Regions from separate parts of the Pseudomonas sp. MYb118 genome, predicted to be linked through region 1. Evidence: predicted binding sites of a transcription regulator. Region 1 holds the regulator's gene; each other region holds the start of a gene.

Evidence for each region. Region 1 encodes sigma-54, which starts transcription at its own class of promoters, with help from an activator protein. Its sites were predicted from a motif close to ANTGGCATNNANNTTGCTNT; they were not measured.
Region 2: ABVN20_RS21280 (flagellar basal body rod protein FlgF) is a predicted target of sigma-54. The motif match lies at 1,005-1,024, and genes of this name have one in related genera.
Region 3: ABVN20_RS01010 (circularly permuted type 2 ATP-grasp protein) is a predicted target of sigma-54. The motif match lies at 1,162-1,181, and genes of this name have one in related genera.
Region 4: ABVN20_RS09575 (pilin) is a predicted target of sigma-54. The motif match lies at 1,055-1,074, and genes of this name have one in related genera.

The regions. Positions count from the first base shown of each region.
Region 1 is NZ_JBFRXN010000002.1:2,674,934-2,677,132, forward strand. Features, by position in the region: gene ptsN (PTS IIA-like nitrogen regulatory protein PtsN) at 1-89, opposite strand, end outside; gene raiA (ribosome-associated translation inhibitor RaiA) at 102-410, opposite strand; gene ABVN20_RS17995 (RNA polymerase factor sigma-54) at 486-1,979, opposite strand; gene lptB (LPS export ABC transporter ATP-binding protein) at 2,162-2,199, opposite strand, start outside.
Region 2 is NZ_JBFRXN010000002.1:3,375,535-3,377,733, forward strand. Features, by position in the region: gene rffA (dTDP-4-amino-4,6-dideoxygalactose transaminase) at 1-887, shown strand, start outside; gene ABVN20_RS21280 (flagellar basal body rod protein FlgF) at 1,079-1,819, shown strand; gene flgG (flagellar basal-body rod protein FlgG) at 1,865-2,199, shown strand, end outside.
Region 3 is NZ_JBFRXN010000001.1:208,321-210,519, reverse strand. Features, by position in the region: gene ABVN20_RS01010 (circularly permuted type 2 ATP-grasp protein) at 1-1,129, opposite strand, end outside; gene ABVN20_RS01005 (ribonuclease E inhibitor RraB) at 1,528-1,872, opposite strand; gene ABVN20_RS01000 (hypothetical protein) at 2,075-2,199, opposite strand, start outside.
Region 4 is NZ_JBFRXN010000002.1:829,807-832,005, reverse strand. Features, by position in the region: gene pilB (type IV-A pilus assembly ATPase PilB) at 1-894, opposite strand, end outside; gene ABVN20_RS09575 (pilin) at 1,120-1,533, shown strand; gene ABVN20_RS09570 (BON domain-containing protein) at 1,839-2,189, shown strand.

The DNA.
Region 1 (2,199 bases):
GCAATTTGTTCGAGGGCTTTCTTTTTGCTGCCACCCGGCACGTTCACCAGGGAACGGCCGGGGGTCAGGATGCTTTCAAGTCGGATCATGGGTAGGGAGTGTTAACGACCGGTTGCGCCCTGGAGGAGGCTCTGGGTCTTTTCCTTATGCTTTTTGAGTTGTTTATCCAGCTTGTCGGTCAGTGCGTCGATGGCCGCGTACATGTCGGTATGTTCCGCGTTGGCGACCACTTCACCGCCAGGAATATGCAGGGTGGCTTCGATTTTCTGTTTGAGCTTTTCGACGGTCATCGTGACCTGGACATTGGTGATCTTGTCGAAGTGTCGCTCCAGCCGATCGAGTTTTTCGCCGATGTAGGTGCGAAGAGGTTCGGTCACTTCCAGTTGGTGTCCACTGATGTTGACTTGCATACAGCTTCTCCTTCGTTGCCAGTGCATAAAGCGGCAGGCACTGATTACCTGCCACTGGAACGCTGTGGCGTGGCTCTACATCAACCGCTTGCGTTCGCTCGAAGGCGCGATCCCGAGGGATTCGCGGTACTTGGCGACGGTGCGGCGAGCCACCTGAATGCCTTGTGCCTCCAGTAAACCAGCGATCTTGCTGTCACTCAACGGCTTTTTCTGATTTTCCGCGGCAACCAGTTTTTTGATGATCGCGCGGATCGCCGTGGACGAGCATTCGCCGCCTTCGGAGGTGCTGACGTGGCTGGAGAAAAAGTATTTCAGTTCATAAATGCCCCGTGGGGTGTGCATGAACTTCTGGGTGGTCACCCGGGAAATCGTCGATTCGTGCATGCCCACCGCCTCGGCGATGTCGTGCAGGACCAGCGGTTTCATCGCTTCGTCGCCGTACTCCAGAAAACCGCGCTGATGCTCGACGATCTGGGTGGCAACTTTCATCAGGGTTTCGTTGCGGCTCTGCAGGCTCTTGATGAACCAGCGGGCTTCCTGCAACTGATTGCGCATGAAGGTGTTGTCGGCGCTGGTATCGGCGCGGCGGACAAAACCGGCGTACTGGGCGTTGACCCGCAGCCGTGGCACGGACTCCTGGTTGAGCTCCACCAGCCAGCGCTCGTTGTCCTTGCGCACGATCACGTCGGGCACGACGTACTCGGCTTCGGTGGACTCGATCTGCGAGCCCGGACGCGGGTTGAGGCTCTGGACCAGCTCGATGACCTGGCGCAGTTCATCTTCCTTGAGCTTCATGCGGCGCATCAGTTGGCTGTAGTCGCGGCTGCCGAGCAGGTCGATGTAGTCGGTGACCAGGCGCTTGGCCTCGGCCAGCCAGGGCGTCTTGGCGGGCAGCTGGCGCAATTGCAGCAGCAGGCATTCGCCAAGGTTGCGGGCGGCGATGCCAGCCGGTTCGAATTGCTGGATGCGGTGCAGGACGGCTTCGATTTCGTCCAGTTCGATATCCAGTTCCGGATCGAAGGCTTCGAGGATTTCTTCGAGGGTTTCGTCCAGGTAGCCCTGATTGTTGATGCAGTCGATCAGGGTCACGGCGATCAGGCGATCGGTGTCGGACATCGGCGCCAGGTTGAGTTGCCACAGCAGGTGGCTTTGCAGGCTTTCGCCGGCCGATGTGCGGGTGGTGAAGTCCCACTCGTCGTCATCGTTGCTCGGCAGGCTGCTGGCGCTGGTCTGGTAAACGTCTTCCCAGGCGGTGTCGACGGGCAGTTCGTTGGGAATGCGCTCGTTCCAGTCGCCTTCCTCGAGGTTGTCGACCGTCGGTGTGCTTTCCTGGTAGGAGGGTTCCTGAATCTCGCTGTTCGGCTTTTGTTCGACGTTGTCGGCCATCGGGTCGGAGTTGTCGAAGTCGTCGCCTTCCTCCTGGCGTTCGAGCATCGGATTGGACTCCAGGGCCTCCTGGATTTCCTGTTGCAGGTCCAGGGTCGACAATTGGAGCAGGCGGATGGCCTGTTGCAGCTGCGGTGTCATCGTCAGCTGCTGGCCCATTCTCAAGACTAGCGATGGTTTCATGGCAGGGGCTTAACACCTTTTTCCGGCGCACATGCGCCATCCACTACAGGGCGCCGGAGCGCCAAACATAAGCAAATTATATGCCCGAAACAGCAGCGTTTGCCTAGAGCGCTGTAACAATAAAAAAGTCTTGATTTTTCATCGTTACCAGCGCTCGACCGACCTGTCGGATACCTCGACGCTTACAGGCGGAACTCGTGGCCCAGATACACTTCCTTGA
Region 2 (2,199 bases), 700 kb from region 1:
CCACGGCCAATGCCTTTGTGTTGCGTGGCGCCGTGCCGGTTTTCGTCGATATCCGTCCCGATACCCTGAACCTGGACGAGCGTCTGATCGAGGCGGCCATCACGCCGCGGACCAAGGTGATCGTGCCGGTGCATTACGCGGGTGTGGCCTGCGAGATGGACGCAATCCTGGCGATTGCGCGCAAGTATGGGCTGGCGGTGGTCGAGGATGCCGCGCAAGGCGTGATGTCGACCTACAAGGGGCGCGCCCTGGGCAGTATCGGCGACCTTGGCGCCTTCAGTTTTCACGAGACCAAGAACGTCATTTCGGGAGAGGGTGGGGCATTGCTGGTCAATGACCCCGAGATGGCATTGCGGGCCGAGATCATCCGGGAAAAGGGCACCGATCGCAGCCGGTTCTTCCGGGGCGAGGTGGACAAATACACCTGGCAGGAGGTCGGTTCCTCGTTCCTGCCTGGCGAGCTGATCGCGGCTTTCCTCTGGGCGCAATTGGAAGAGGCTCAGGCCATCACCAATAGCCGGCTGGCAATCTGGGACTACTACCATACGATCCTGGCGGAATTCGAGCGAGACGGCTTGCTGCGTCGCCCAATCGTGCCGGAAAGCTGCCAGCACAACGCGCACATGTACTACGTGCTGCTTGCCCCAGGCATAGACCGTCAACGGGTGCTCGATGAGCTGAAGAAGTACGCCATCTACGCCGTGTTCCATTACGTGCCGCTGCATTCTTCGCCCGCTGGCAAGCGTTATGGTCGCGTGCAGGGCTCCATGGAAGTGACCGATGGATACTCCGAGCGCCTGTTGCGCCTGCCTCTGTGGCTTGGCTTGACCAAGGAGCAACAGAACCAGGTGGTGAGTGTTCTGCGCGATGCGCTGGCAAGGGCCTGACGGTCCTTGCCTCTTACCGGCATAACACCGCCGGTTTTTCGTCTTCGATACATTTTTCGGCCGCCCCTCGATCCCCTCAACCCCTTTGTTTAGCGGCCCTGGCGCCGCTTGAACAAAGTTGGTCTGCAAATTGCTTATGGCTGTGCAGTACAGCAGTGGGCGGCAAACGTCCGGCATGCAGAGGAAAGAGTGTGGACAAGTACCTTTATGTGGCAATGACCGGCGCCAGCCAGAATGCACTGGCGCAGAAGGCTCATGCGAACAACCTGGCGAACATTTCCACCAACGGTTTCCAGCGAGACCTGGAGCAGGCGCGTTCGATGCCGGTGTTCGGTGACAGCTTTCCGGCGCGTGCGTTTGCCATGTCCGAGCGCCCGGCCACCGACTTCTCCCCCGGTTCGCTGGTGCAGACCGGTCGCGACCTCGACGTCGCGGTGCAGGGCAACGGCTGGCTGGCCGTGCAGACCCCGGATGGCGGTGAAAGCTATGTGCGCACCGGCAGCCTGAACATTGATGCCCTGGGCGTATTGCGCGCCGGCAACGGCATGCCGGTGCTGGGCAACGGCGGGCCGATTTCCGTGCCGCCCGAGCAGCAGGTTGAAATCGGCGAGGACGGCACCGTCAGCATTCGTGCGATGGGTGAAGGTCCGCGTGTGATGGCCGAGGTCGACCGCATCAAGCTGGTCAACCCGGACTTCAGGAACATGACCAAGGGCCTGGATGGCTCCATTCACACCAAGGACGGGCAGCCGGCGCAAGCCGATGCCAGCGTCAAACTGGTGTCCGGGTTCCTTGAGTCGAGCAACGTCAACGCCGTGGAAGAAATGACTTCGGTGCTGGCGCTGGCCAAGCAGTTCGAGCTGCACGTCAAGATGATGAACACCGCCAAAGAAGACGACCAGGCCATGGCTCGGGTCTTGCAGATCAGCTAATTATCAGAACGTCGCGCCGTAAAACAGGCGCACGAGGAGAATCGAATGCTTCCGGCTCTATGGGTTGCCAAAACAGGTCTGTCCGCCCAGGACACCAACCTGACCACCATTTCCAACAACCTGGCGAACGTATCGACCACGGGTTTCAAACGTGACCGTGCCGAGTTCCAGGACCTGCTGTACCAGATCAAGCGTCAGCCAGGCGCCCAGTCGACCCAGGACAGCGAACTGCCGTCCGGTCTGCAACTGGGTACCGGTGTGCGGATCGTCGGCACCCAGAAAAACTTCAACGCCGGCAGCCTGCAAACCACCGAGCAGCCGCTGGACATGGCCATCGACGGTCGCGGTTTCTTCCAGATCCTGCAACCGGACGGCACCAC
Region 3 (2,199 bases), on a different contig from region 1:
GCCCCACCAGCATGCCGTAACCGCCGGAGCCCTGGGTTTCCTTGACCACCAGATCCGCCAGGTTGGCGAGCACGTGGGACAACTCCGAAGGATTGCGGCACTGGTAGGTCGGTACGTTCTTCAGGATCGGCTCTTCGTCCAGGTAGAAGCGGATCATGTCGGTGACGAAGGGGTACACCGACTTGTCGTCGGCCACGCCGGTGCCGATGGCATTGGCCAGCACCACGTTGCCCGAGCGGTAGGACGACAAGAGGCCTGGCACCCCCAGCATCGAGTCCGGATTGAATGCCAGCGGATCGAGGAAGGTGTCGTCGAGCCGGCGGTAGATCACATCGACAGGTTTGGGCCCGCCCGTGGTGCGCATGAACACTTTGTCATCGCGCACGAACAGGTCCGCGCCCTCCACCAGTTCGACGCCCATTTCCCGGGCGAGGAACGCGTGCTCGAAAAAAGCACTGTTGAAGCGCCCCGGCGTCAGCACCACCACGCTCGGATTGTCGAGGGGGCTTGAGCTTTTCAGGGTGTCGAGCAGCAGGTTCGGATAGTGGTCGATGGGCGCGATGCGCTGGGTCGAAAACAACTCGGGGAACAGGCGCATCATCATCTTGCGGTCTTCGAGCATGTAGCTGACACCGCTGGGCGTGCGCAGGTTGTCTTCGAGCACGTAGTAGGTGCCGTCGCCATCGCGCACCAGGTCGACCCCGGAGATGTGCGAGTAGATATCCCGGTGCAGATCCAGCCCCTGCATCGCCAACTGATATTGCTCGTTGGCCAGCACCTGCTCGGCCGGAATGACGCCGGCCTTGATGATGCGCTGCTCATGGTAAAGGTCGGCGAGGAACATGTTCAGCGCCTTGACCCGCTGGATGCAGCCGCGCTCGACGATCCGCCATTCGCTGGCCGGGATGCTGCGCGGGATGGTGTCGAAGGGAATCAGGCGCTCGGTGCCCTGCTCGTCCCCGTAGAGCGTGAAAGTAATTCCGGCGCGATGGAACAGCAGATCGGCCTCACGTCGCCGTTGAGCCAGCAGCTCGTCAGGTGTTTCAGCCAGCCAACGGGCAAATTCCCGGTAATGCGGGCGGACCTGGCCGCCGGCATCGTACATCTCATCGTAATAGGTGCGGATCATGCCGTACTCCTTGTCACCCGGACCAACAGGCCTTCGCAAGGCCCGTGCCATCGGCATAAACGCTTTCATATCAATCGGTTGGATATTGGAGCTGCAGGCACCGCACCATTCCTGTGCGATAAATGCGCCAACCTGATCACCCCCGCTTCATTGCAAAGCAATGCTGTCGTCTATCAGCAGCATAGCCAGAGTTGATTTCACTGCCTGGCAGCTCGCAGGGATAATCCACCCATTCGCTGGAAATGCTCACCGAACTTCCCTTTTAGCCGCCTGCTCAGGCGGCTTTTTTTTATTCCGCATTCTTGTTTCTGAATTTTGCCGAGAGGGCTTTCCGGTACGCGCAAACGAAAACGGCCGACCCGAAGGTCAGCCGTCATGCTGTGATGCCGTTCATGGTGTCAGGCGAGTCGCCCGCGGACCTCCTGCTTGACGCCCCATCCTTCGATAATGCCGCCCAATGGTTCGACCACCGCCTCGAAATCCTGCTCGAAGTCGCCGATACCGTCGTAGGTCGCGTACATCACCTTGCTCAGCTCCAGGGACCAGGCGCCGTCATCACGGGCACTGACCTGTGCGTTCAAGGATTCACCCGAATAATGTCCTGCCGCCCTGCGTGCCCGCTCCTCGTCCGGGAAAATGGCGTAGAACTCGATGGGATGGAAACGTGAAAAATCGAAACCGCCTTCTTTCATGCGGCGCAGCACCGAGCTGCTGATGTCTTCTTGATAGGCTTCTGTGCTCATGAAACGTCCTCCTGAAACCGATGGATAGACTTTCCGTACTCCCGACGCCCGCACAGACACTGCGGGCACTGCGATGGGAAACAAGCATGTAGCTGACAAGACCAGACCTTAGCGATCCATTCGCTGATCTCGCTTGCAGATTAGCCCCTTGCAAGCGGCGCTGCCAAGGCCTGGTTGTGTTGCGGGTGCGCTTTGAGGTGAATCAGACGGGAGTGATGCCGAGGATTTGTATGCTGTTCTGGGTCTTGAGGTTTTTTACGCTCGCGTCGCTGGTTCGCCCTTCCAGATCGTTCAGATCCAGTTCGGCGGCGACGGGCAGGAGCCGGG
Region 4 (2,199 bases), 1.8 Mb from region 1:
GTCGATGCCCATCTGCGCGCTGGACGGGTCGAGGATCCGGATCACCACTTTCTCGCCCCAGAGGGTCGGCAGGGTGTTGACCCGGAAGTCGATGGATTTGCTCTTGGACAAGCGCATCTTGATCCGCCCGTCCTGGGGTTTGCGTCGTTCGGAAATGTCGAGGCTGGCCATGACCTTCAGGCGCGCGGCGATGCGGTTGGCCAACTGGATCGGCGGCTTGGCCACCTCGCGCAGCATGCCGTCGGTGCGCACCCGTACGCGGTAGGTTTTTTCGTAGGGCTCGAAATGCAGGTCGGACGATCCGCCCCTGATGGCGTCGAGCAGCATCTTGTGAACGAAGCGCACCACTGGCGCGTCGTCGGCATCCTGCCCGGCGATGCCGTCCTGGCGGTCGTCGATCGACTCGATGTCCACGCCATCGAGGTCGACATCGGCCATTTCCTCCAGGCCGGTAGAGTGATTGTCGAAGAACTTCTCGATGGCGTCGCTGAGTTTGTCGTCCTCCACCAGGATCGCTTCGGTGGTGAGCCCGGTGCTGAACTGGATATCGTTGATGGCCTGGTGATTACTCGGGTCAGAGACCCCGACGAACAGTTTGTTGCCGCGTCGCCACAGCGGCAGGGCATGGTGCTGGCGAACCAGTTTTTCGCTGACCAGGTCTTTGGGTTGCGCTTCCTTGTCCAGCTTGTGCAGGTCCACCAGCGGCGTGCCGAAATGCTCCGAGGCGATTTCGGCGACCTGGCGGCTCCTGATCATCTTGTTCTGCACCAGATAGCTGACCAGCGAGATCTTCTGGCGTTGGGCTTGCTGAGAAGCCTGTTGCGCGCTTTTGTCGGTGAGCAGTTCGGCGAGGACCAGTTGTTTGGCCAGGCCGCTTAGAGCGATGTCATTCATGGGAATACCGGACGCAGACAGTTCATGACTTATAGCCTAGACAACCGATCGAGCCAAACCCGCGGCGTTGAAGTGACAAAAAGTGTCAGATAGTGCGGATCCTCGGGCCGCCAGGCTGTAGGTCAGGCGCGCCGTGCCCTGTAAAAAAGGCCATGAAAGGGTTGGCATGGGCTGTGCTGAGCTTGTTCCGATCATGAGATTTCGACTCATGCATGGAGCTTGTCTATGAATACTCAGAAAGGTTTCACCCTTATCGAACTGTTGATCGTGGTGGCGATCATCGGGATTCTGGCGACGTTCGCGATTCCGGCTTACTCCAAGTATCAGGCGCGGGCGAAGGTGACGGCGGGGTTGGCGGAGATTTCTGCTTTGAAGATCAATTTTGAAGATCAGATCAATAAGGGGACTGACCCGACGCTTGCTCTGGTTGGTGGCACCCTGACCACAACAAACTGCACAACAGCCGTTACAGGTTCAGCTTCCGCGGGTACAGGTTCGCTTGAATGCACGATCCTTAATGCCCCGGCACCGGTGCTGAACAAGAAGGTTACTCTGGCCCGTAACGCGACCACCGGTTGGGCTTGTACCTCTACCGTGGGTGCCGAGTATCTGCCAGGCGGTTGCGTCGCTGTCCCATGATTTTGTGATTGTTTCCGTGAGAAGGCCTCGTCTGATGACGAGGCCTTTTTTGTTGGGCTCAACGGGTAGTCCGGAAAACCTCGACAATTCATGGCCTTACGCCCATCAAAAAATCTGCAACTTGCATGTAGAAATTTCCCAAGTCATGCAATTTGCATGATTCCGGAATTTGCGAAAAAACATAACTATTTGATTTTTATGGATTTTATCTCTGTTTCAAAACTGGCACACCGTTCGCAATGTACTGAGTAACCCTGCTGACAAAACAACCAGCAGACTTTTCCAGAAAAACAGGAGTTACTCGTATGAAGAAGTTCGCTATCGCTGCTGCCACTGCTACCGCGCTGACTCTGACCATGGCCAACGCTGCGTTCGCTGCCCAGGCAACCCAGGCTCCAATGGTGTTGGCTGCCGGTGAAATGACTCAAGCCAAGGAAGCCACTTCCGATACCTGGATCACCACCAAAGTCAAAGCTGACCTGGTTACCGAGAAAGGCATTCCGGGTACCGATATCAAGGTTGAAACCAACAAAGGTGTGGTTTCCCTGTCGTCCACCACCGCGGTGACCGAGTCGCAGAAAGACGTTGCGGTGGCTATCGCCAAGAAAATCAAAGGCGTCAAGGCGGTTTCCGCTGACGGCCTGAAAGCCGAGTAAGGCAAAGGCT